DNA from 4 places in the Bacillus sp. SRL337 genome. Region 3 is predicted to be linked to each of the others. Evidence: riboswitches for the same ligand, from Rfam matches in the RefSeq annotation. Region 3 holds a riboswitch; each other region holds the start of a gene.
The links. A riboswitch is a leader RNA that binds a small molecule or an ion and turns the genes downstream of it on or off. The one in region 3 is predicted to bind S-adenosylmethionine.

Region 1 (6,104 bases), 1.8 Mb from region 3:
CAATTTTTCTCCCTGATAAAAAAGATAGGATTCCACTTGGAACAGGGTTTCTGAAGATTTACTGCGGTGAAATCTTTTTTCAAAAAGCGCGGGTGATCGATAGGTAACCATACCCGCCATCCTTGCCACTTTCAGTCCAGTCACTTCCGCAGGGTGCCCATAGTTCCCATCCCGCCAGTTGGGATCTGAAATGATCGCTGTTTTTCCGATCGCATTAAAAGCGATCCCATAATCAGTAAAATATGGGCTGCTCGCCAGAAGGAACACTTTGTTGATAAATGAAGGATAAAGCAGGCCCCATTCAAGAGCCTGCATCCCTCCAAGCGATCCTCCTATAACAGCTTCCAAGGAGATGATCCCCAGCTTCTCAAGCCCCTTGAATTGGGCATTCACAATATCCCTCACCGTCAGTTCAGGGAATGTCATTCTATAGCAGGCTCCTGTCTCAGGATTAATGGCTGCAGGACCAGTCGACCCATCACAGCCTCCCAAAACATTGAACGTCACTACTAAAAATTCATCTGTATTGATATAGGAGGAGGGACCCGCCAACCCTCTCCACCATCCGGGCTGATCCTCCGTTCCCACACTAATATGGCTTCCTGTCAGGGCATGGCAGACAAGGACAACTGGACCTGTCATTTTGCCCGCCATCTCAAAGCTCAATTCCACGCTCCTTAAATAATTGCCGCTTTCCAGCCGGAGATCTCCTATCCCGATACTCCCAGTTTGGTAGATTGCCTGGCTCATCTTTTAAACAGAAGCCGTTGCCGCTGTTGCTTTTGTAATCGCCTGATCTAGATCTGCCTGCAGGTCTTTGACAGACTCCAATCCAATCGACAGCCTGATGAGTTCCTCCGTCACCCCAGTCGTCTTCAAATCTTCGCTGCTTAATTGCTGGTGCGTGGTAGAAGCAGGGTGGATGATCAGTGACTTGGCATCGCCGACATTCGCAACATGGGACCACAGGGTGATAGTGTCTATCAATTTTCGCCCTGCCTCTCTTCCGCCTTTGATGCCAAAGTTTACGATGGATCCGTGGCCATGGGACAAATATTGTTCAGCCAAGGCATTTGCCGGATGGTTTTCAAGCCCAGGGTAACTCACCCAATCAACAGAGGGATGCCGCTCCAGGTAACGGGCGATTTCCAATGCGTTGCTGTTATGTTTCGGGACTCTTAAGTGCAGCGTTTCAAGTCCCTGCAAAAGAAGGAACGCATTATGCGGGCTTAAGCAGGCACCCAGATCACGCAGAAGCTGGACCCTTAATTTCACTGCATATGCCGGTTCACCAACATCTACATAGCGAAGCCCGTTGTAGCTCGGATCAGGCTCGGTGAAATCTTTGAATTTCAGACTATCCCAGTCAAATCGGCCGCCATCTATGATGATACCCCCGATTGCCGTTCCGTGGCCGCCAATCCATTTCGTAGCAGAATGGATGACGATATCTGCTCCATACTGGATCGGCTGGCAGCCATATGGAGAAGGAAACGTATTATCCACAATCAAAGGAATACCGTTGGAATGGGCAACTTCAGCTACTTTCTCAATGTCGAGGACATTCAGGCTCGGATTCCCGATCGTCTCTGCGAAGACCGCTTTTGTTTTCTCTGTAATGGCTTCTTGGATATTTTCAGGATCGGTGCTGTCCACGAATTTCACCTTGATGCCGTATCGAGGCAGGGTAACAGCAAAAAGGTTGTAGGTGCCTCCGTAGAGCTTGGAAGACGCAACGATTTCATCGCCGGCTCCCGCTATATTTAAAATCGCCAGGGATATAGCTGCCATTCCCGAGGAAACAGCCACTGCCGCCACCCCTTTTTCCAGCAGTGCGATCCTCTTTTCCAGGACATCGACGGTCGGGTTGCCGATACGCGTATAGATGTTGCCCGCTTCGCTCAACGAAAATAAATTCTGCGCATGCTCCGTATCATTGAAGACATAAGAAGTCGTCTGATAAATCGGGACGGCACGTGATCCTGTAACGGGATCCGGCTCCTGTCCTCCATGCAGTAATAGTGTTTCCGGGTCGAATTGATGATTTGTCATAATTGGTTCCTCCTCAAATTTTTATAAAATTGACTGGAAGCGAAGAGGAATCTTGCATATAAAAAAGCCCTCTCCGCTAAGAAGAGGGCTTGAAAGAACAATGCTCCTCCTCTTATCTTCCAGACTGGTTACAGCCTGTAGGATGTAGCACCTTTCCAAGCAAAAAAACTGCCTGTAGGTTGCCGGGCTTCATCGGGCCTATTCCCTCCGCCGCTCTCGATAAGAGATATCGATTTACTTATGAACATATATATGTCGTATGATATGGATTATAACTGACTGTTTCTGTCAGGTCAATCAATATTCAGAATTATTTATTTTTTAAAACTTCAGGCATGATGCGAACGTGCTGTGATTTCTGCTCCCGGTGGACGACTCAGCGTGACCGGCAATGGCCCCCCAACCAGAGGCATACATTGCAGTTCTCCTGCATGAGATAAACGAAACACTGCGGGCAACGTATACTAAGGCTTGGCTTACTGCTGGAGCTAGATGCATCCCGCGAGGTCGCACACCTGCCGCTTCAATCAGTCATTTTTTCAGACAAAATAAGCCGATCATCTTATCCCTTCTCATTACGCCAAAAAATTTCTACTATCTATTTGTTACCTTTTAATTACATAAAACTATTTGGATAAATCAACTGCATCCTTAAATGCCTTTATAATATCTTCCGGGTCTTCAATCCCGACAGAAATCCGGACGACCTGTGAGTTTACGCCGATTTTATCCCTCGCTTCCGCTGTTAAAGCACGATGAGATGTTCCTTGCGGATAGGAGACTGTGGTTTCTACACCCGCTAGTGTCGGCACGATCTTCACCCAGCTTAAGCCTGTGAAAAACGTGTGGATATCCCTGTCCTCAGAAAGCTCGATGGTCACGATAGCTCCGTTTCCTTTTTTGGAAGCCGTATTTGGATAATAGACTTTTTCAACACCTTGATAATCATTCAGGGAATCTGCCAATTTTGCAGCATTCCCACATTGCTGTTTCATTCTGAGCGACATAGTCTTGCAGCCCCTGACCGTCAGCCATGCTTCGTGCGGGCTGAGGTTCAGGCCGAGATTAATGACTTTATTTCTTGCTGCGGCAATCAATTCTTCAGACCCAACTGTCACTCCTGCTGTTACATCACTGTGGCCTCCGATATACTTCGTTGCACTGTGTGCGATAATATCCACACCTGTCATGTAAGGGTTCAGCAGATAAGGCGTAGCGAAAGTGTTATCAATCATGGTGCGGATGCCGTGTTCCCTTGCAGCAGCCACCATTCCTTCGATATTTTCCACCCTTAAAAAGGGATTCGTAATACTCTCGCTAAAAAGAAGCTTGGTTTGCGGTGTGATGCTATTTTCGATCTCTTGCGGGTCACTGAAATCAGCAAAAGAAGTCGTGATCCCGAATGTCTTTAATTCATCATTCAAAAGGTGGTATGTACCGCCGTAGATATCTTCTGCCGCCACGATGTGATCTCCGCTCTCCGCGACGGCCAGGATGCCAGCAAGGATGGCTCCGAGGCCGGATGCTGCCGCAACTCCGGCAGGCGCTCCTTCCAAAGTGGCCACCATTCCGCCTAATTCATCAGTATTCGGGTTGCCCGATCTTGTATATAAGTAGGGCGATTTCCCTTCATAAAAACCTTCTAGTTCCTCCAGGGATGAAAATGAAAAAGCAGAGGTTTGATAAATCGGTGTCGTTTTGCTTTTGATGCTGCGGTTATGTAGCGTGCTGTGTACAACTTTTGTGTCAAATTTCATCTCATGAACCCCTTTTCTAGTAAAAGCACCTTTTCCCCATTATACGACAGCCGATTTCGCCTGTCATGCTTTACTATTTTAACGCACTACCGTAGTGGGGGACAGTCCCCTGTTACGCTAAAGTAACAGGGGACTGTCCCCGAAGCAGATGGGCTTAGTCCATAGAATCCACAAGCTGGATCATCATGTCCTTATTCATTGGGCCAAAGATCTTATGCCGGATCGTACCCTTTGTGTCGATTATATAGGAAGTCGGGATGGTTTGCGCCTGATAAATGGTCCCTTGTGTTCCTTCCTCATCCAGCGGAATCGGGAATGCCAGCCCATACTCCTCGACAAATTTTTCAATCGTCGGCTTGCCCTCATCAATGGTTGTCAGGTTGACAGCCAACATTTCGACATTTGCCTTTTCATGGTAGTTTTCATAGTATTCCTGCATGTGCGGCATTTCCGCCTTGCATGGTGGACACCATGTCGCCCAGAAGTTTAAGATTACTTTCTTCCCCTTGTAATCAGAAAGCGTGACTTTTTCTCCCTCTACTGTCGTTAAAGTGAAATCCGGGGCGGCTTCCCCTTCTCCTGGGCCTTCACTCCCAAATTCGACCTCCAGTCCGGATTCTTGCAACTCTTCCGAGACCTGTTCTTCCATTTCCTTTTTAGACGCCTGATTCATGATGATATTGCCAACGAACAAACCTACCAGCATTGCAACCAGCCCTATCCCCAGTATCTTTTTACTCATGAACATCCCTCCTTTTTCTGCCTCTGTCTATGACGAGAACAACTATCGTCACGACTATATAAGCCGCACTCTCCGTCCACGCGGCTGATCCCTGAAAGATATTATTCACAAGCTGAATCCCTATAAACAGCAGCATCCACAGTTTTTTCTTCCCTTTTTTCAACACGAGATAAAAGACGACAAAGCCCATAAGAAGACTGAAAGCACTCAAAACGGAAGCACTGTCAGCGAGGAATCCTGAAGCCCCCTCGTAAACAAGGACAATCAGCACCCACGAACTGATGAGCTGTCGTTTTTCCCCTTTTAGCACTATGTAAATCAAGGATATTGTGATCCCCAGCCAAAATCCCTTAGAACCGCCATTGAAGTACAGAATTGACAGCGGCTGGCTGATGACTCCCTTAAAATCAAACAAGACCACGCTGAGTTTCCATGCCAGGATAAAAGAAAACACACTGTTCCCGAACCAATCGTTGTTATTTCTATCATAGTATAACCTTATAAATATTCCTGTCACCATAAAAGCTGCCACCAGCGCCACCCATGCAGAAGGGAAGCTGAATGCTCCGATACTATACCACTTCAAGCTTACACCCGCCCTGATGATTTTTTAATTTCACTTCTCCTATCTTCCATCATACCAGCAGCAGTGCCGCTGCCGGCAGACAAAGTATGGACGAAGCAAGAATTATTCTCTTAATCGACTTAAGACGGTTTTGTTCATCTAATCTAAGTTTGGGTTCGGTTTTGGTCTTATGAAGCGCTCATGTGTCACCCTAATCCTATTCAAGGCTCGGTTTTGGTCTTATGAAGCCTCATGCCTCACTCCAATCTAATTTTGGAAATCATTTTTGGTCTTATGAAGCCCTCATGTCTCACCCTAATCCTATTTGTGGCTCGGTTTTGGTCTTATGAAGCGCTCACTCATGTATCACGCCTGTTTCCCCGACTCTATTAGCCCCTTTTCACCTATCTTCCGCCATCTTGGGGATTCTTAAAGCTGCAGACCTTCTTGACCAGTCTGAAGCTAAAGCCAAATAGTTCCTTTTTAGCCAAAAATTTTCTTCTTGAGATCCAATTATTACATAACTAAGCAATTTCTTGTACACGCTATAAATTATCGGAGGTGGAGAAAATTGCTTAAAAATAAACGGCCAAAAGAGAATGAAGAATCACAAGCAGATTGTTCCGGATTATCTTCCTCACTTGATGAGAATGCAGCAAAACTGCAGGAAACGTTTAACTATCCGTGCAACCAGGATCTTTCTGTCAGGCCGTTCACTATATCCGCCTTTGACAGGAAAGCTATCCTTTATTTTGTCAACGGAATGAGCGACGGGCAACTGATCGAGAAGGAATTGATTCCCCAATTGATTTCTCCGTTTCCGAATCAAAATAAGGAAAACCATTTGAATCTTGATTTTTTTGCCAACTCTGTACCCATAAAGGATATAAAAGAGGATTGTTCATTTGACAGCATCGTTTCAAATCTCTTAATGGGTGATTCTGTGCTTATTGTCGATGGTGAAGCTAAAGCCTATCTTTTCGGAACA
Region 2 (6,104 bases), 1.6 Mb from region 3:
GCACTCGCTAAAATAAAGAGTGCGACAGGCTGGTGAATGACAGAATTCTTTCTCCAGACATTGATCCCCAACTTGAATTGGTGAACCCATTGGTGATACCAGCGTCCCGAAATTTCTTCCGGCTCTTCGCGGTCTGGTTCCTTCATAAATAAGAGCGGAACAATCGCAAGGACATGGGTGAAAATAGTTGAACCGTACACCCACTCCCAGCTGATATCGGCCATGAAGCCGCCGAGGAATTTGGCAAGGCTCAACGATAATAAGCTGAGAGCGGTCATACTTCCAATGACCCTCGTATACTCTTTTTCACGATTTTGACTTTTCAATGTGTCATAAGCAAATGCCTGCTCGGCCCCGGAGTGGAATGTGACCAGGAGCCCCATGGATAAAAAGGCAAGAGTGAACATTGAAAATGTGCCGCTGATCAGCATAAACAATCCGTAAAGAAGACTGAAAACATTCCCGATTATCAGGCTGACCTTCCTTCCATATAAATCAGCCACCATTCCGGTCGGAACCTCGAAAAGAACGATTGCTAAATGAAGAAACGCTTCTAAAATTCCGATTTCTCCGAATGTTAACCCCTTGTCGCCAAGGTAGATGACCCACAACGCCCGGTCAAAAAATAACTGAGCAAAAAATAGATAAAAATAAAGCAAGTATATATTATTTTGTTTTATAGCCATAAAATACGCCCTCTCTTAAACATAAAAGTAAAAAACCACAGGGAGATCCCCTGTGGTCGTGACTATCTTTAGGAAATCCATGAATCGTTCAGATTAAATCCTCAGCTGAAAATGGACAGACTTGTCCCGTTGGCAGCTGAAAATCCAAAAATAGACATCATGAAGACAAGATATTTTTTCTCTTCTTTGATATCTAAAGTGAACGATTGCATGATATTCCCTCCTTTATGTCTAAGATACTTCCATTATATAACTCTTTCGAACACCAGACAACCTGGCGGACAGGTCTGCAGCCCTCCAAAAAAATCAGGACGAGGCAGCCCCGTCCCGATTAGAATCTTATCCCCAAATTTCTCTGGAAACATCCACAATATACTTCAGCTTCTCCCATTGTTCTTCTTCGGTTAGAATATTTCCGTGATGCGTGGAGGCAAAACCGCACTGCGGGCTGATACACAATTGTTCCAGAGGCACAAATTGTGTTGCCTCTTCAATACGTGCCTTGATGTTTTCCTTGTCTTCCAACGTACCATGCTTTGACGTGAACACACCAAGCACAACCCTCGGCCCTCCGTCTGGTATGTAATCCAACGGCTTGAAGTCACCAGAACGGTCATCATCATATTCCAGGAAAAATCCGTTTACTTTCTCTTTGGCAAATAACACAGGCGCAATTTTGGCATAGCTGCCTTCGAAGGCCCATTTCGACCGGTAGTTGCCTCTGCAGAGATGAGTCGTCACAATCAGGTCATCCGGCTTATCCTCCAATACACTGTTCACCACGTGCAAGGCTAAATCAATCAGTTCCTCCCGTGAGTAGCCGCTGTCGTTGAACGGTATCTCCGGCGCGTTCAGCCCGGCAATATAGACATCATCAAATTGCAGATAACGGCAGCCTGCATCATAAAAAGCTTTTACAGCCTCACGATAGGTCTGGATTACATCCTCCGCATACTCCTGCACATCCGGATAGATCTCCAAATCACGGATGCCGGCATTGAACAACTGATTGGGACTTGGAATCGTCTGTTTGGCAACCGCCCTGTCTCCGACGATGTCTTTGAATTCAACAAAGTCCTTCACATGCGGGTGATCCGGGTTAAACGAAACCTTCCCTGTAACACGCACATCGTATCTTTCGGTTTCCTCACCTTTAAAATGGAACCCGTGCTCTGGAACGTATCCCTCCACACCATTTAAATGCTCAAGGAAATCGGTGTGCCAAAACCTGCGGCGGAACTCCCCGTCGGTTACGGCCTGGAGCCCGACTTCAATCTGTTTGTCTACAATTCGTTTAATTTCTTCTGTCTCGATGCTGTGCAATTCTTCTGAAGATAGGCTTCCTTCCTGAAATTCCTTCCTCGCCCGATGAATCCTCTCCGGCCTTAATAAACTCCCTACATGATCCGCTCTGAATGGTGCAGCAACCAATGTCTTTGTCATCTGAATCCCTTCCTTTTCTGCAAAATGTAAAAACCCCTCTTCTCGGCATAAGAAGAGGGGTTGATTAAACAAATGTAAATGACCGTCTCTTCTTATCTTCTAGCATTACGCTACTGGAATTGGCACAGTACTATAAATAGTCCGCTGCCGAGGTATCAAAGGGCCAGTCCCTCCACCTCTCTGGATAAGAAAATGAAACACTATTAAGTTATTAAATACACTATAAACGGCAAACGGTCCGATGTCAACTTATTTTTATAATTTTCTTGCAATTACTGGTCAGGACAGGCCATTCCCTTTGCCACCCCCGTTTTCAGGGTACAGTTCACATCCAAGACAGCGATACAAGGAAACCCTGCACAGTTTCCAGAGGATCAGGATCTCTGTCCAGGAAAAGAATCAGGAACAGCAGACTAGTTCCGCCCGGCTGCTTCCTGCTTTTCTTTTAAAATAATCACGCCGATCAAGCCAAACATGGAGAAAATCACCGGGGTAAAGAAACCGTAGTAGTATCCAACACCGATAGTCCCCGATGTGGACTGAACCCATTCCAATATGAATCCGAAAACGCCCGGCAGCAAAACCGCACTGAGAAAACCGCCGGTATTCGCAAACCCGGAAACGATACCAGATTCCGTGACAGGGAACGATTTACGAACAGCGGCAAACGTCAATGAATTGGCGCCGAATCCGAATCCTATGAGAAAAATCAGGACGATCAGCAAAAAAAACGGCGGATGTCCTTTAAATAAAAGAAAGGCAGCCCAACACGTTAGAACCATGATATGAAAAACAACATAAGGCCGTTTGATTTTTCCTAAACTGCTTGAAACCCATCCTATCAGAGGGGCGCCAACCAATGCGCCAATTAGACTGATCATAATGAGTTGGCTTGCTTGTATACGCGTCATCCCATACATATCCATTGTATATGGAACTGCCCATGACCCAATAAACCCTATATATCCCCCTACAATCCCAAAATGACACAAGAATAAGGCCCATGCCTGGCGGTTCAGGAATATTCTTCGCAGTACGACTGCTATTTTTTCATGTTGTACGTTACTTTTCACAAATAAAGATTGCTTTGGTTTTTTTACAAGTATCAAATACAGAAAGAAACTGCACAGACACAAAAGAATCCCCGCTGTTAGAAATGCTTCCCTCCATCCAAGCGAGACGATGACTGCAGAGAAAGGAACGGTTGCCAGTAAGAAACCAAGACTTCCTGTCATCCCGGCAAAACCAATCAATCGTGGAAATTCCTCCTTGCCAAACCATAAACTAAGGATTAACACCATACTTACCCAGATCGTGGCATCCCCTATTCCCGTGAGGATCCGTGCAAAAAACAGGATGAATGCATGTGTGCCGAGGCTATAAAGGATTGTCCCTATACCCGTAAGTGCCGCACCGAAAATAAGAAAAACATTGGGTCCATAACGATCAACCAAAATCCCCATTGGAATCTGTAAACCGGTGTATACAAAAAACTGAATACTTGCCACCAATCCTATGGTGGACGCCGTCACACTGAAGTCAGCCATCAATTTGTCTGTGATCAAGCCCGGAGCCGTCCGCTGGCTCGATATGATCAAATAAGTGAACAATACGGAAGCAAATATGATCCATCTGAATTTATTGTTGTTTTTGCTCAATGAGATCTACTCCTGTTTGCTTTTACTCCTATATATATGGGTTACGCCAAAAAGTAGGAACAAAAGATCAAAATGAACAAGGGAACGATCTCTTTGGCCGAAGAGTGAAAACGGCATAAAAAAAAGCAATGCGCAGATCTTTAGGACGGCGCATTACTTTTGATTTTCACTATTTTACTTTCTAATTCAATGAGAGTTGTTTCCCTTTTTCACCAAGTAACATTCCTGCTGTCACGATGGCGCAAACTGCTAGTACCACGAGAATTATAAAGACTGTGTGTAAGCTGGTCTCTAACACATAGCCTCTTAACTGGTCGCTCAGCCACAGGCCTGAAACGGCAATCCCGATGGACTGGCCCAAGTTCCGCATTAAATTGAATGTGCCCATGGCCGCTCCCCGGACTTTCCATTCAACGGCTGATTGGACCGCTACAGTGAAGGCTGTCAGCGATAAGCCGAAACCAAATCCAATGATTGCCGTGACAACCATCATCCACGGCACAGTCGTATGTTCATTAAATAGTACTAATCCTAAGCATCCCGCTGTAATGACCGTAATCCCCATTATCGTAATTCTTCCAATGGAGGTTTTGGCTAACAGTTTCCCTGACAGGACCGCAGCGAACGGCCAGGTAATGGACATCGGCAGCATTGTCACACCAGACAGGGTGGCATTTAAATTCGTGACCCCCTGGACCCATAATGGGATATAGAACGTGACGGTAACCAGAATGAAGCCAAGCAGAAAACCTGCAATAGTCGAGATCGTGATAAAGCGATTCTTGAATAATGAAAGGGGCAGCATGGGCTCTTCCGCCTTCGATTCAATCCAGATAAATAGACAGATTCCAACGACCGCCAGAATCATTAAAGATAGAATTCCAGTCGTCACTTGCTTTTGTTCCTTTAATAAGGTTAAGGAATACAGGAAGGCCGTTATGCTGACAGCAAAAGTGAAAATCCCGCCATAGTCGATTTTGTGTTTTTTCTTTTCTACATTCTCCTTTAACGACGTCCATAACAGGAAGAGCGAAATGATTCCGAATGGAAGATTCATATAGAAGATCCAATGCCATGAAATGGTATCCACAATGAACCCGCCTGCAAGCGGACCTGCTATCCCCGCTATCCCCCAGACACTGCTCATCCATCCTTGCATTTTGGCACGCAGTTCAAATGTAAAAACGTCACCAATGATGGTAAAAGGAAGTGTCGTCAACGCCCCTGCTCCAATTCCCTGAATCAAGCGGAACAGGACCAGCTGTTCCATCGATTGTGATAACCCGGAGAGCATCGATCCTGCTAGAAAAATACTGACCCCTATAGTAAACATGATCTTTCTACCAAATAAATCGGCCAGTTTCCCAAAGACAGGCGTACTAATGACAATGGCCAGAAGATAGACGGAGATGACCCAGGTATAAAGCTCACTCCCTCCCAGATCTTCTACAATCTTCGGCATCGCTGTGCTGACAATCGTTCCTTCTATCGCAGTTAGAAACGTTGCAATTAATAAAGCAAAAACAACTGATTTTTGTTTGGTTTCACTATTCATTTTGTATTATCCCTTTCTTCTATGTAAATTCCGGCCAAAACCAAACGAAGATGCGGAGATCAGGATATCTGGTGTGCACTTTCTTCGCCTCTATTTAAAAAAGTACATGAAAATCCTTCATCTATCTTACCACTTTAATGCTCAAAAGACAGATGAAGTAACTTGCGTATTCCAACGATTGATGAAGCAGGGCTGCTCATACAGGCTTCTTTTCTCCTTAAGCTCCTATCCTTCCAACGAAAAAAGACATCCTTTCCGGGGCTAAAACATAAAATAGCATAGCTTCTAGAGGAGGAACCTGCCACCGTCCCCCCCCCCTTTTTTAGCAGTGCATTCGTGACTAGTATGGTTATGGAACACGTTCTTCAAAATGATTTCCGCTCCAGGCGTGCGGCGAGCCCGCCTATCGATCCAATCATACAGGTGGTAAAAAAGACTAAAAACCACAATAAGGAGGATTCTTTTGTGTTCCATTAAAGCCCACGTTAGTTTAAGTGCAATTATTCACAAACTTTTGGTTTTGACCATTTTTAACCCATTAAAATTAAAGCTGAATTTAATCACCTAACATATTTATAAATGTATATAGAAACCTCGAAAAATAAACGGAGGTGTAAGCTTGTCCATATCTCCGAAGTCGTTATTTTCTACTCACCTAACCAGTAGCACCCCAGGCGGTGCTGTTGGTTTGGCTTTTAAATTCCCATCTGGAAACTTATCCATTAAAGTATCACTAATTGGGGTGATACTATTATTCGTCCA
Region 3 (6,104 bases):
AGCGGCATGTGCATAAACTGGAACATCCCACTTTTCAATAAGCCCTTCAAGAGCTCCAACATGGTCAAAATGTCCATGGGTAAGGACAATTGCTTTACAGACAGCTTTTTCACCGAATCGTTCCTTAGCTGCTTCCATAATCTTTTCCTCGGACTCCGGCATCCCCGCATCAATCAAAACATATTCGCTGCTTACACTCGGGTCGCCTATAAAGGCGATATTCACAATTTGAATTGTGTGGCAATAGAGGTCAGGCAATACTTGGATCCCGATACCGCTTGCCATAGATGTCATGGGCATTTTCTTCATAAACAGCCTCCTTTAGTATCTCAGTGGTAGTATCTGTAAACCAGCAGATGATTATGTCACGTTTCAGATTCGTATATACCCTTACAGCAAAAAAAGATTAACACACTCGTTTTTTATATAAAATACTGATATTTCCATTAATAAATTGGTAAAATAGAATGAACAAGCTATTACTTTTTTATCAGGAGGAATATCATATGGACAACAAACCCTTGCACTCTGATGGCTCCACAACCTCAGGTAATGAGATGGAACCCATTTTCCAGAGAGAAGAACCTTTTGTGCTGACACAGGAAGCAAGAAGAAATATCGGCGGTAACCCTTATGAAGTAAGCAGTGAGGATTGATAGACATTTTTTTAGGAGCTGAGTCAGTGTCAGCTTCTTTTTTTGTCATTAGGTCATTTGGCGTGTTTTGAATGAGTTGGTTACTTTTTTTGTGAAATCGGGTAAGTGAAAGCTTGAATGCACTTTTCCTTTTCATTGGAATAAAAGAATGCATACTAACAGAAACTAAACTGTCAATTTACTTAGAAGGGACGATCAGTATTATGGCAAAGGTCTTGTACGTTACAGCGCACCCACACGATGATAAAGAGTCATTCAGTATGGCAGCCGGGAAAGCTTTCATTGATACGTATAAAGAAAGCAATCCTTCTGATGAAGTCATTCACGTGGATTTATATAAGGAACATATCCCTCAAATCGATGCCGACGTTTTCGCTGGATGGGGCAAACTTCAAAAAGGATCAGGATTTGAAGAACTGTCAGAAGAGGAAAAAGGAAAAGTGGGAAGACTATCTGAACTAAGCGAACAATTTGTATCGGCTGATAAGTATGTTTTTGTTACGCCACTTTGGAACTTCTCATTCCCGCCGGTAATGAAAGCATATATCGATTCAGTTGCAGTGGCAGGGAAGGCATTTAAATACACAGCTGAAGGGCCGATAGGGTTGCTGACAGATAAAAAAGCGCTTCATATCCAAGCGCGCGGCGGCATTTATTCAGAAGGGCCGGCTGCTCAGATGGAAATGGGACATCGGTACCTTGACAACATCATGCAGTTCTTTGGAGTTCCTTCCTTTGAAGGCTTATTCATTGAGGGGCATAACGCAATGCCGGAGAAAGCACAGGCTATCAAAGAGAATGGAATTGCCCGTGCGAAGGACCTGGCTAAGACCTTTTAATGGTGTTCCCAGCAGACGTTGCGTCTTCTGGGTTTTTTTTATTGAAAGAGGAGGGGGGAACACAGGCTTAATCAGCCGTTCTTGATGGGATACAGGATGATTTACGGCTGATAAAAGAACCAGCGACCCCAAGCCCGCTGGCGAAACATACCTTATGATTGTTGAAATTCTGGATCTTTGAATGGATGAGCAACCCACCCTGTAGAATCAATGAACAAGCGGACAGCCACAACCTGCTTATCTTCCATCAGTGTGAAGAAATGGGGATTTCCCTCAGGGACAGATATCACATCGCCTGCTTCCAACTCGACATCAAAGTAACCGGTTTCGTCACTGCCTTTGATAATGAAAATGCCATGGCCAGCCGTAATGGCGCGGACTTCATCCTCGGTATGGGTATGAACCTGCTCAAATTTATTCAAAAGGTCTTCAATATTCGGCGTTGCTTCCGATAGAGCCACTACATCCCAGCTTCCATATCCGCGGCGTTCTGCCAAGGATGTAATTTCCTTTTCAAACGTGTCGATGACGGTTTGCTTTTCATCATCCGTGATCTGGCAGCGATCACGTAGTTCAGCTGGAAGCTTTGATACATCCCAATGCTCATAAAGCACTTCCTGATTGGCTAAAAATCCCCTGACGTTTTCTTCTCCTGAAATGGTTTCACCTGTGTTCCTAACTTTTATAACAGCCATCTTGATTCCTCCTATTAGTTAAGCGCAGCTTGGCGCAAGGTTAGTAGTTTAACATGATAGTTGAATAAGAACTCATATGCTTCTAAATGCTTCTTTGCTTCAAATGCATCCTTTCCCCAAACTGTGATCCCATGATTGCGGATCAGAACAGCCCCGGAAGCACCTTGAATGTGACGGACCAGCTCACTTGCTAGAAGGGGGATATCAGCATGGTTCGGTATGATCGGGAGCCGAAGTTCGGCATTTTCATTCCAAAGACCGAATGCCTTGATGATTTCCTGACCCTTGAAGACGACTTCGCGGCTGTCTCCATAAAGTTCGGAGATGACATTGTTATCTACCGTATGGACATGGAGAGAGCAGCCGGCATTGGTCCGGCGGTAAATTTCCAGATGAAGCAGGGTCTCTGCAGAAGGCTTTAAATCTGTATCTTCAGCAGGATTCCCATCACCGTCGACGAGTAGAAAATCTTCACACGTCGTCTTTCTTTTATCTTTACCACTTGCAGTTACCAGGAAGGAAAGGGGGGATCCGCTGACACGGATGGACAAATTACCGCTTGTGCCGTAGAACCAGTCCCGCTTTGCCAATTCCGCTTTCACTTCACTTAGTTCATTCCACTTTTCAAGATAGTTGCTCATGTGCTTCACCCTCTCTATTAATCTCTTCCAAACCCGCTATCACTTCATGGAACGTTTCAAAATAACGGTAGTTCAATCCAAGCTCCTTGCATTTATCGGCAAGGAAATCATCACAAGCAAAAACCAAGTCTGCCATTTTTGCCCCTTCCAAATCTGTGATCGAATCGCCAATCATCACTAAGAAATCCCGGGGCTCTGCTTCATGACGGATAATGCTGGTCTTACAGCAGCCGCATTCATTATTACAATGCTCATCACAGGCATGAGGCCAGGTGATCCTGATGGTATCTCCTGAAAAGTCGGCGCTGTTGCAGTACACTTCCTTTGCAGAAATGATCCCATCCAAGATCGGTTCTACAAAGAAATCAATCCCGCCGCTGACAATCTTCAACTTTATTTCCTGTTGCTGAGTCCAGTCGATGAACTCCTTAAACCCTTGACGCAGCTGATGGGTGTCCAGTAAGTAGTGAACCAATTCATCTCGAAGGGAAGAGGGGAGAAGACTGAACATCGCACCGACACCCTCCTTGATTGAAATCTGGTGAGAAAGAATGGCATCTTTAAGTGCATTCCATTCAGGAGGAGCAAATCTTTTCATAAGGGAAATGATATTGTCCGTTGTCGTAATCGTACCGTCAAAATCACAAAATATTCTTAAACGTGTCATACCGGTACCTCGCTTGATCCCCACAGGTTTATCGCCTGCTGAAGTTCATCATGTTCCCGGGCTGCTTTCCCCAGAGGGATTCCTTCAACAACCGCTTGAATTGCTTGAATGAATGCTTTTCCGCCTCCCGCAGCGCCAAGAGGATGCCCATGAATACCGCCGCCTGCATTAATGACAGAATCAGCCCCAAAGTCCCGGTAAAGCAGGGGGGTCAATCCCGGATGAATGCCCGCGGATGGGACCGGAAATGCTTTTTTGAACTGTGAATCTTCTTCAGTCAATTCATTTGCTATGCTGACAGCCGCTTCCTTTTTCAGAGCAACGCTTCCGTATGGGGAAGGGAAGAGGGATAAATCAGCTCCGGCATACCGGAGCAGTTTGCCCAATAGAAGCTGATGCGAAAACCCATAATGGAGTGAGGTTGTCAGGGCACCGCTCACTGCTGGATGGGCCATGATCGGCAGGCCGATTTCTTGATCTTCTCTTATGGACTGAAGGACATCAAGACCATAGGCAAATACATTGAAGAGAAGAAGATCAGCACCTAAATCCCTGGCTCGTTTCGCTTTTTCTTTTAAATCATATGTCTTGCCGGATAAATTGACGGCATATAATGTCCGGTGCCCTGTCTCGTTATAAACTGTATCCAGAACCTCTTTCGCCTTCGTAATCCTCTTGGCAAACGGAGTGAGGGGGTTGTCAAATAGAATTTCATCATCCTTCACGATATCAACTCCGCCAAGCGCCTGGTCTCTTAATTGACCGGAAAAATAGTCCAAATCCCTTCCGAAGACACTTTTAAAAATACTCATCAAAAGAGGATGGCCATACTTGTTGAGCCTTTGCCTGATTCCCTCAATACCAAATCCGGGACCGGGAAAGACAGACTTTAATTCTTCTGAAAAATGAAGATCCGTCAATTTGATTTTTCCATCTAATGAAAGCTTGCCGAATACTGTTGTTAAAATAGCCGGGAGGTCACTGCTGAAATTGGCTGCCGGATAATAAATTTTGATGAGGCCCTTGTTTTCTTCCAAAGCCTCGACAGAAACAACGCGGCCTTTATGGCGTTTAAGCTGTTTTTGCTCCAGGAGGGGAAGGTCCGTCCATGATCCAACCGTCAGTCCAAGCGCAATGCCTTCCGCTTTTTTCTCCAGATTGTCGGTCGGTCCATGAACCGTATAGACCGCTGTAATGTGTGACATAGGTGATGCTCCTTTCAACATTCTGCATTTTAAATAAAAGGCTGTTTTCGCTTACATTGTTGCTTCCGGAAAAATCCTAGAAGCCGGATTTTTCTTCTGCATACTACGTTTTTCGCTCTGAACGAAGAGAGAAGCTCTTTTCTCTCTTGCTAAACGGGTTTTTTCCGGTTCATTACTCCACTATTTTTCGGAATGAATATCAAATAGCAACAAAGGTTACGAAAAGAGCCAAATAAAAAAACCTCTTCCCGCCGAGGAAGAGGTTTTATTTTACAGTCAAAATAAGCTCTCTTATCTCTCAGCAATATTGCTGCAAGATTTAGCACCGTGCTTTAAAAGTCGGTTGCCGGGCATCATAGGGCCAGTCCCTCCGCCTGCTCTTGATAAGAATAGGAATTGTATTTATTTTTAGTTAATTTCAACTTGCATTATGACACTTGTTGGAAATGTTGTCAATTATTTATTTAGTAAGCAGGATTTCCAATCCAGGTGCTCCGATTCAATCTTGAATCAGCACTGCATCAACAAAATGTTCAAGGAAGCATTTTGAGATATGGTTTACTTTTTAAACAATCCAAGCTTCCCAATTCTCCTCACTGCTTCTGCCAGGACATCTTCTTCCTGCAGGAGGCCGACTCTCACATAGCCCTCGCCGTAATCTCCGAATCCGATTCCAGGAGCAACCGCGACATGTGCTTCTTCAAGCAATTTCTTAAAGAAGGATTCCGAGGTGTAGCCTTCTGGCACAGGCAGCCAGGCGAAGAAGGATCCTTTGGGCGGTTCCACATCCCAGCCGATTTCCTTTAAACGCTCAAAGAGGAAGTTTCGTCTGGATTCATACAAAGATACCAATTCATCCACGCATTCCTGTGAAGAGGTAAGTGCAGTGGCAGCAGCCTCCTGAACGCCCCCGAACAAACTGACATGCAAGTGATCCTGAAGAAGGTTCAATGCCTCGATCACACTCGGATTGCCAACTGCAAACCCGGCTCTCCATCCAGCCATATTATAGGTTTTGGAAAGGGTATATATTTCTATTCCGACATCCTTTGCCCCTGGTGTCTGAAGATAACTCAAAGGCTTTTTGCCATCAAAACCGATGGCACCATAGGCCAAATCATGGACCACACAGAAGTCGTGATCATTTGCGAGTTCGACCGTCTCTGAGAAAAATTCTGAAGTGGCGATGGCTCCGGTAGGATTATTTGGATAATTCAAGAACATCAATTTTGCTTCATCCAGAATACCTAAATCGATCTTTGAATAATCTGGAAGGTACTGATTTTCTTCCAGGAGAGGCATCGGCTCCATTTGCGCATGTGCAAGTGCGATTCCCGACCAGTAGTCGGGATAACCTGGATCAGGGACCAAAGCAGTGTCCCCTTCATTAAGCAGACATTG
Region 4 (6,104 bases), 100 kb from region 3:
TATGGAAAGCCTTTTTGATGTTTCCATGTTGAATAGTGCATCTAGATTTCATCTAATCATGTTCTATCCGGCTTTGAAGTTGAAAACGCGGGAGATTATGAAAAGAAGAAAACTTGCGGATAATTTATTTAGTAGAAAGAAAATCTTATCTTGATTTGGAATATAAAAAGGACAATCCCCGGGGATTGTCCTTTTGGTGTCTAGGCGCTATTCAATACTGTCTTTCATGGCATCGTACATTTTCTTAGTATATACATCAATTTCATCCCGCGACATTCGTAACCGCTCTGCGGATGAACCATAACCTATTTCCCATTTGCCTTCTTTTAACCCCGAAAAAATACCATCAGCAAAATCATCCAGCGGCTCGCCTTGGGTATGCAGCCCCGCACCGCCTAAATCAGTATTGACAGCAGGAGGGGCTACCTCGATGACTTCCACCGAAGTATCAGAAAGCTGGTGTCTCAAGCTCATTGTGAATGAATGGAATGCTGCCTTAGTGGCCGAATATATCGGCGCAATGGCCATCGGTGTGAACGCCAGCCCTGAAGTGACATTAATGAACGCAGCCTCTGTTTGTTTTGCAAATAGCGGCGCAAACAACATGGATAGATGAAAGGGAGCTTCAATGTTAGTGGTGATTTCATTCTTAAAATAATCCCAATCCGTCTTTGCTTCAGCTCTTAATACATGAAAACGCTGCTGGATACCAGCATTATTGACCAGTACATTCACTTCGGGATGGTGTTCTGTTACCCATTCAAACAAGGCTGTGCGGTCGGGCTCCTTCGAAATATCACACACACGGGTAATAAGTTCAGGGTGTTTTTCTTTGGCTTTCTTCAATGTTGACTCACGGCGGCCGCAAACAATCACTTTATTTCCAGCATCCAAAAACCGTTGGGCAAAAGCCAGGCCGATTCCTGCACTTCCGCCTGTAATAAGGATTGTATTCCCAGAAAGTTTCATGATGGATCTCCTTTCTTCGTTCAGGATTATTGTTGGCACGATTGGAATAAACATGCACAGGGGGAATCAGGATTATTTTAATATACATTCATAACTGAAATCTATTAGCAAGATTGAATGGGAGGCGGGAGGCAGGCAGATAATTAAAAAAGGCTGTTTTTGGACAAATTCCAAGAGCCGGATTTTTCCCCTGTATACCATGGATTTCCCCTCGGAAAAGGGTTCTACGTCAAATGTTGGGGTAGGAGCACTCGCTCCTTATCCCACATTAATTCCTTTTGATTTAAATTGGTGATGCAATAGTACTCTAAGTCTAAAACGGTCGTATCGTCTAAACCCAAAGGCATTTCTTTTAATGACCTTCGTTTGATTGTTTAATCCCTCGACGAAACCGTTATTATAGTTGAAGGCAAAGCTATTTAATACTTCAGTCTGCCAGTTCTTTAAGGTCTGAATAGCCTGGTGAAACTCCTTTAAGCTTGAATTTTCAACCTGTCGGTAAAAGTTGTACAATCCCTCTTTAACCTTATTGGGAGCTGACGTACCAATTTCCTTCGCCTCTTCAAACCATAACCTGTAGGCTTCTTTTAACGCAAAAGCTGTGCGCAGCTCTTCAGACAAACCAAGATACCTTTCTAAATACCAGTGTTGCCGATCATTTAATTGGCTATATGGCTTATGAAAAATGTGCTTCATTCTTTTACATTTCTTGCGGTCATATGGATGAAAATCTTTTTGGACACGCCTTCTCACGCGTTCTAAAGCCCAATGGATATAGCGGGAAAAGTGAAATCTGTCCGCCACAATAATAGGCGAACCCAATGCTTTTTGAACCGCAGATTTAAAGGCATGGCTCATATCCATCACGACCAATTGAACTTCTGAACCCTTTTCCCGAAGGTATTTCTTAATGGTGCTTACTGAGCGGTTTGGAAGTATATCCAATGGCTCTCTAGTCTCCCCGTTAGCTATAATTAACTGGTACTTTCCTGCATTGGTATCTCCTTTGTACTCATCGATCGCAATCACAGGTGGGAGCTTTTCAACCTCTTTTAACTGAGAGGCAGAAATATGATCAAAACGCCTGATTACTGTGGCCTGAGATGTGCGGAACTGGCAGGCTGTATCTTTGAAGTTCTTCCCTTGAATCACCCGGAGGCCTAAGGCTTGGTTCCATTCAATGGTATGTCGTTGATACCGTTGGACAAAACGATTATCTTCGGCAAAGCGTTTGCCGCAGTGGCAGCTGTACCTCCGTCTTCGATAGAACAAGTAAGTAGTCCTTTCGAAGAGCTTAAGGTGTTGAATCTTTTGAAGACGATAATCATGTACCTTGGTCGTTTGATCACCACAAGCAGGACACATATGTTTCCTTTTGGGCAATTCAATATGCAGGTGGTATGCCTCCCCTATTTCCTCAGCTTTCAAAATCCTAACCTCTTCTAATCCAGGTAAAACCATGTTAAAATGCATGTACACGCAACTCCTATCTTTGTCTTGTTTCTAGTCAACTCAAGTGTAAAAGATTAAGGAGCTTGCGTGTATTTTTTTGCCTTAAAACCTACCCCAACAAATATAATAGAGCCCGGAAAAGGGAGATTCCTGATCACAGGGGGTTATCCGGTGAATGACCAAAATAGTAATTGAGATTCATATTAAGTAGCAGCAAAGTTTACGAAAAGAGCCATAAAAAAAGACAAATGAACACGTTCATTTGTCTTTTTAGACATTATTTTCTCCAACGGATGGATTGCATACTGTCATGAGGGTGACCACTCAACTGATTTTTGTAAAATGTATATTCAAGATCGGGTAACGATAAATCCAAAAGCTGCTCTTGGTTTGTCTTATATTGGTCCAATTTAATCAACTTTCTGATTAACTCGTTTCGCCGGTTTTCAACTGTTTCTTTTAATTCACCCATAAAAAAAAAAATTCCTCCCTATGAATTTATCTATCAAATGACAAGAAGAGGGAGATCATTCTTTTGGTGCTTCAACCTCAACTTATCTTCCAAGCAATCTGCCTGCAGGAATTAGCACAGTGCCCACGTTATACCGTGATTCTGCTGCTGAGGTTTCTCAGGGCCTGTCCCTCAACCTCTCTGGATAAGTATTTCCTTTTTATTACTTCTAAGTTTAAACTTACTATTCCGACCTGTCAACTAGAATTTAAGTCTATAACACATAATATTATTATGTAAACTTTAAATGCATTCACAAACGTTCCCTTATAGTGGATTCCCGATACCGCTGTAATAACGAGGTACCGAAAGAAAGGGGAGAAGTGATATGGGCAAACAAAAACAAGACTTCCAAGAAACAGCAGAGAAGGATGCCTCTTGATCTTGGTGATTTCTATCCTATCCTTCCCGCACGACTCCTCTTGTCATTATCGATCTCGAAGGCGGTTTTAGCATGAATATTTATCTGGTGACCATGAAGATGATGCTCATTTTGTGGGTGATAGTCAGTTTATTAATAACGCTGATAGAGGGACCGATTGTCGGGAAGTTAATGCCTTTGTTCGTCGGACAAACGGTTTCAATGAAGGATATAACTGAGTCTCTTGTTGCATGTGACAGACGGGACCAAACAGTTTAGAGGCTTTTGCAAATTTCCTTCACAGCTTGGTGCGGAATAGCCTTTTAGGTTGAGATATTGATTCCTCAACGGCAGCAAGAATAATGGTGCAGCTGATTCGTCAAGTCAGGAACAGGCAATACAATAAAAAAGTCCCCCGTGAACATTTTCTATTAACCCGTTCAGTACAGAGGGAGAAACCAATAAATTGAAAGGTAATTTGCGGTACAATTTGCATAGCATTTTGTATCGGCTTTTTTATCGGCATACCAATGGTTTTGAAGTTTTTTCGCTTATTGTGGCATACTGATTTGCAGGCCAATTTGCACTACCGCATAAATGTATGTGGTGTTGCAAACTGGTCTGCATTTTATGGTACAAATTTGTCCGCGGATTCGTTATTGCCAGATACACTAGATGGGAAGAGAAAGGGGGAGTAACGAGTGATAGAAAAAATAAGGGGAGATTTTACCGTTAGATGTAGAGTAGACGTGGTTTTTGCGGAAAATAAGGGGAGTTTTTCCCTTTATACAAAGCAAAGCTGCCTATTTTCACGTTTTTTGAGTCAAATAAGAGGAAATTCTCCCTCTATTTAAGCTGTTTTCAATACTATTTGCTAATTAAGGGGAATTTTTCCCTCTATAAACCTCAATTAGCAAAGAACCTGGTTTCATTGCTGAAGAATGCAAAGTTTAACGGGAAACCCGCTGTTCAACCGATCTGGGGCTTTATTAAATAACGCATAATAGAAGTGAGGAGCTGCAAGGTCGTTGGCAGCTCCTCTTTTTTGGGCAATTTTTTCATACATATTACACTTCAAAACAGCCTGCAAAAGTCTTTGTATTTTAACCGGCAAAACCACCAGCAAATAGGCATTTTCTCCCTCTCAACCGAACGAGTTACATTTTATGTTCAAGGGACTCTTTTTTACCCTTCAGGCCCTGGTTCAACTCTGAGTTTAGCTTCTTTTTTGGCCTTTAAAAATTTCACCAAATTAATGATGATGGTCTTGGTGACCGCATAAGTAGGAACAGCAAGGATCATTCCCAGCACGCCTGCTAAATTTCCGGCCGCCAATAACAGGATGACGATCGTTGCCGGGTGGGTATCCAGCGTTTTTCCTAAAATGAGCGGGGAAAGGATATTTCCTTCCACTTGCTGTGCAATCACAAGGATGAGCAGGACAAGAAAGGCTTTTGTAGGTGATTCGAATAAGCCAACAATGACTGCCGGAGCACCGCCAATCAATGGGCCCACATACGGGATTATGTTTGTGACAGAAACAGTTATCGCCAAGACCAACGCAAATCGTAAATCAATGATCAGATACCCGATCAGCGAAAGGACTCCGACAAACAAGCCGACTGTAACCTGGCCTTGAATATAGGCGGCCAGTGTACTTCCCGTTTCCTTCATGATGTTCATGGCTTCTTTTCTATACGCAGCCGGCAAAAACTTTGAGACCGCGACAGGGAACTTATGGCCATCCTTAAACATGTAGAAGAGAAGGAGCGGTACAGTCACAAGGATGATGGCAATATTGGCAACCAACCCTAAGATGTTTTGGAAGCTTCCTGTAATAATTGTAGGAAGGTCGTTGGCAAAGCCCACCAATCTTTCTTGTGCTGAATCCAACAGATCCTGCTGTTCATTCATGAACTCTTTGAACTCTGCAGATTGAGACAGATTTTCAAAGTACTGGACTGTTTCTGAAGCATACTTAGGAAGTTCATTGGCAAGTGCTGTGAACTGTTTTGTGATTGTCGGGACAATGTTGCCAATAGCCAGAACCAGCAATCCGATGATCAATACGTAAATAATCAGGATGGCCACAACCCTTGGCACTTTGAAGCGCTGAAGGTAGTTGACAATCGGGTTCAGAAGGAAGTACAAAAACAGTGTGATCAAAATCGGGAAAAACAGCGTTGTGATAAAAATGGTGATAGGATGAAACAAAAATGAGATTTTCGTAGATACAAATACAATTAACACAATCAAAAGGATTTGTATCAACCAGAACTGCAAATTTTTCTTAGACACGACATTACCTCTTTATTCAATTATGTAATGGCTTGATTATAACAGGAAGCTGGTGTTTTAACAATGATTGGAAGAGGATTGACTGAATTTTACGTTATTGACGAAAACCGCTTTAGAGAGTAAACTGCGATTGAAGAGCATGATAACTGATAGAACTTGTGAAAAAGGTAACAAATTACCATCTACTTTGAAGGGAAATGACAGAATGCAAACACTTTCACAGCACCATCTACTACAGCTGAAGAATTTCAAAACAGAGCTTGCCAGATTCTCAGCGGTATACAAATTTGCATTGGATGAAATGAATACAAAAATAAATATTTTGAAAGAAGAATTTCAATATATTCACGATTACAACCCGATAGAGCATACCAATTCACGTCTGAAAGCACCCGAAAGCATCCTGAAGAAGGTTTTTCGAAAGGATATCGACCTCTCACTGGATTCGATTAAGGAAAACATCAAGGATATTGCGGGTATCAGAGTGACATGCCCGTTCATTTCAGATATTTA

Region 1: it holds a riboswitch for S-adenosylmethionine, as region 3 does, so the genes downstream of both, AC4E8A_RS20015 (O-acetylhomoserine aminocarboxypropyltransferase/cysteine synthase family protein) here and AC4E8A_RS10470 (2,3-diketo-5-methylthiopentyl-1-phosphate enolase) in region 3, are expected to answer to the same signal.
Region 2: it holds a riboswitch for S-adenosylmethionine, as region 3 does, so the genes downstream of both, AC4E8A_RS02480 (5-methyltetrahydropteroyltriglutamate--homocysteine S-methyltransferase) here and AC4E8A_RS10470 (2,3-diketo-5-methylthiopentyl-1-phosphate enolase) in region 3, are expected to answer to the same signal.
Region 4: it holds a riboswitch for S-adenosylmethionine, as region 3 does, so the genes downstream of both, fbpA (Fur-regulated basic protein FbpA) here and AC4E8A_RS10470 (2,3-diketo-5-methylthiopentyl-1-phosphate enolase) in region 3, are expected to answer to the same signal.

Annotation. Positions count from the first base shown of each region.
Region 1 covers NZ_OZ481793.1:3,957,157-3,963,260, forward strand. The annotation lists gene metX (homoserine O-acetyltransferase MetX) at 1-750, opposite strand, end outside; gene AC4E8A_RS20015 (O-acetylhomoserine aminocarboxypropyltransferase/cysteine synthase family protein) at 754-2,052, opposite strand; SAM riboswitch class I at 2,162-2,278, opposite strand; gene AC4E8A_RS20020 (trans-sulfuration enzyme family protein) at 2,679-3,809, opposite strand; gene AC4E8A_RS20025 (peroxiredoxin family protein) at 3,964-4,551, opposite strand; gene AC4E8A_RS20030 (hypothetical protein) at 4,544-5,137, opposite strand; gene AC4E8A_RS20035 (spore germination protein) at 5,688-6,104, shown strand, end outside.
Region 2 covers NZ_OZ481793.1:486,746-492,849, reverse strand. The annotation lists gene AC4E8A_RS02485 (MFS transporter) at 1-686, opposite strand, end outside; gene AC4E8A_RS02480 (5-methyltetrahydropteroyltriglutamate--homocysteine S-methyltransferase) at 1,026-2,129, opposite strand; SAM riboswitch class I at 2,219-2,320, opposite strand; gene AC4E8A_RS02475 (MFS transporter) at 2,543-3,787, opposite strand; gene AC4E8A_RS02470 (MDR family MFS transporter) at 3,969-5,342, opposite strand.
Region 3 covers NZ_OZ481793.1:2,117,182-2,123,285, reverse strand. The annotation lists gene AC4E8A_RS10500 (MBL fold metallo-hydrolase) at 1-309, opposite strand, end outside; gene AC4E8A_RS10495 (hypothetical protein) at 507-656, shown strand; gene AC4E8A_RS10490 (FMN-dependent NADH-azoreductase) at 860-1,495, shown strand; gene AC4E8A_RS10485 (cupin domain-containing protein) at 1,648-2,190, opposite strand; gene AC4E8A_RS10480 (methylthioribulose 1-phosphate dehydratase) at 2,205-2,831, opposite strand; gene AC4E8A_RS10475 (2-hydroxy-3-keto-5-methylthiopentenyl-1-phosphate phosphatase) at 2,815-3,498, opposite strand; gene AC4E8A_RS10470 (2,3-diketo-5-methylthiopentyl-1-phosphate enolase) at 3,495-4,703, opposite strand; SAM riboswitch class I at 4,992-5,093, opposite strand; gene AC4E8A_RS10465 (pyridoxal phosphate-dependent aminotransferase) at 5,262-6,104, opposite strand, start outside.
Region 4 covers NZ_OZ481793.1:2,218,060-2,224,163, reverse strand. The annotation lists gene AC4E8A_RS11130 (SDR family oxidoreductase) at 208-969, opposite strand; gene AC4E8A_RS11125 (ISL3 family transposase) at 1,228-2,448, opposite strand; gene fbpA (Fur-regulated basic protein FbpA) at 2,699-2,893, opposite strand; SAM riboswitch class I at 2,973-3,084, opposite strand; gene AC4E8A_RS11115 (hypothetical protein) at 3,387-3,572, shown strand; gene AC4E8A_RS11110 (AI-2E family transporter) at 4,479-5,591, opposite strand; gene AC4E8A_RS11105 (GTP pyrophosphokinase) at 5,797-6,104, shown strand, end outside.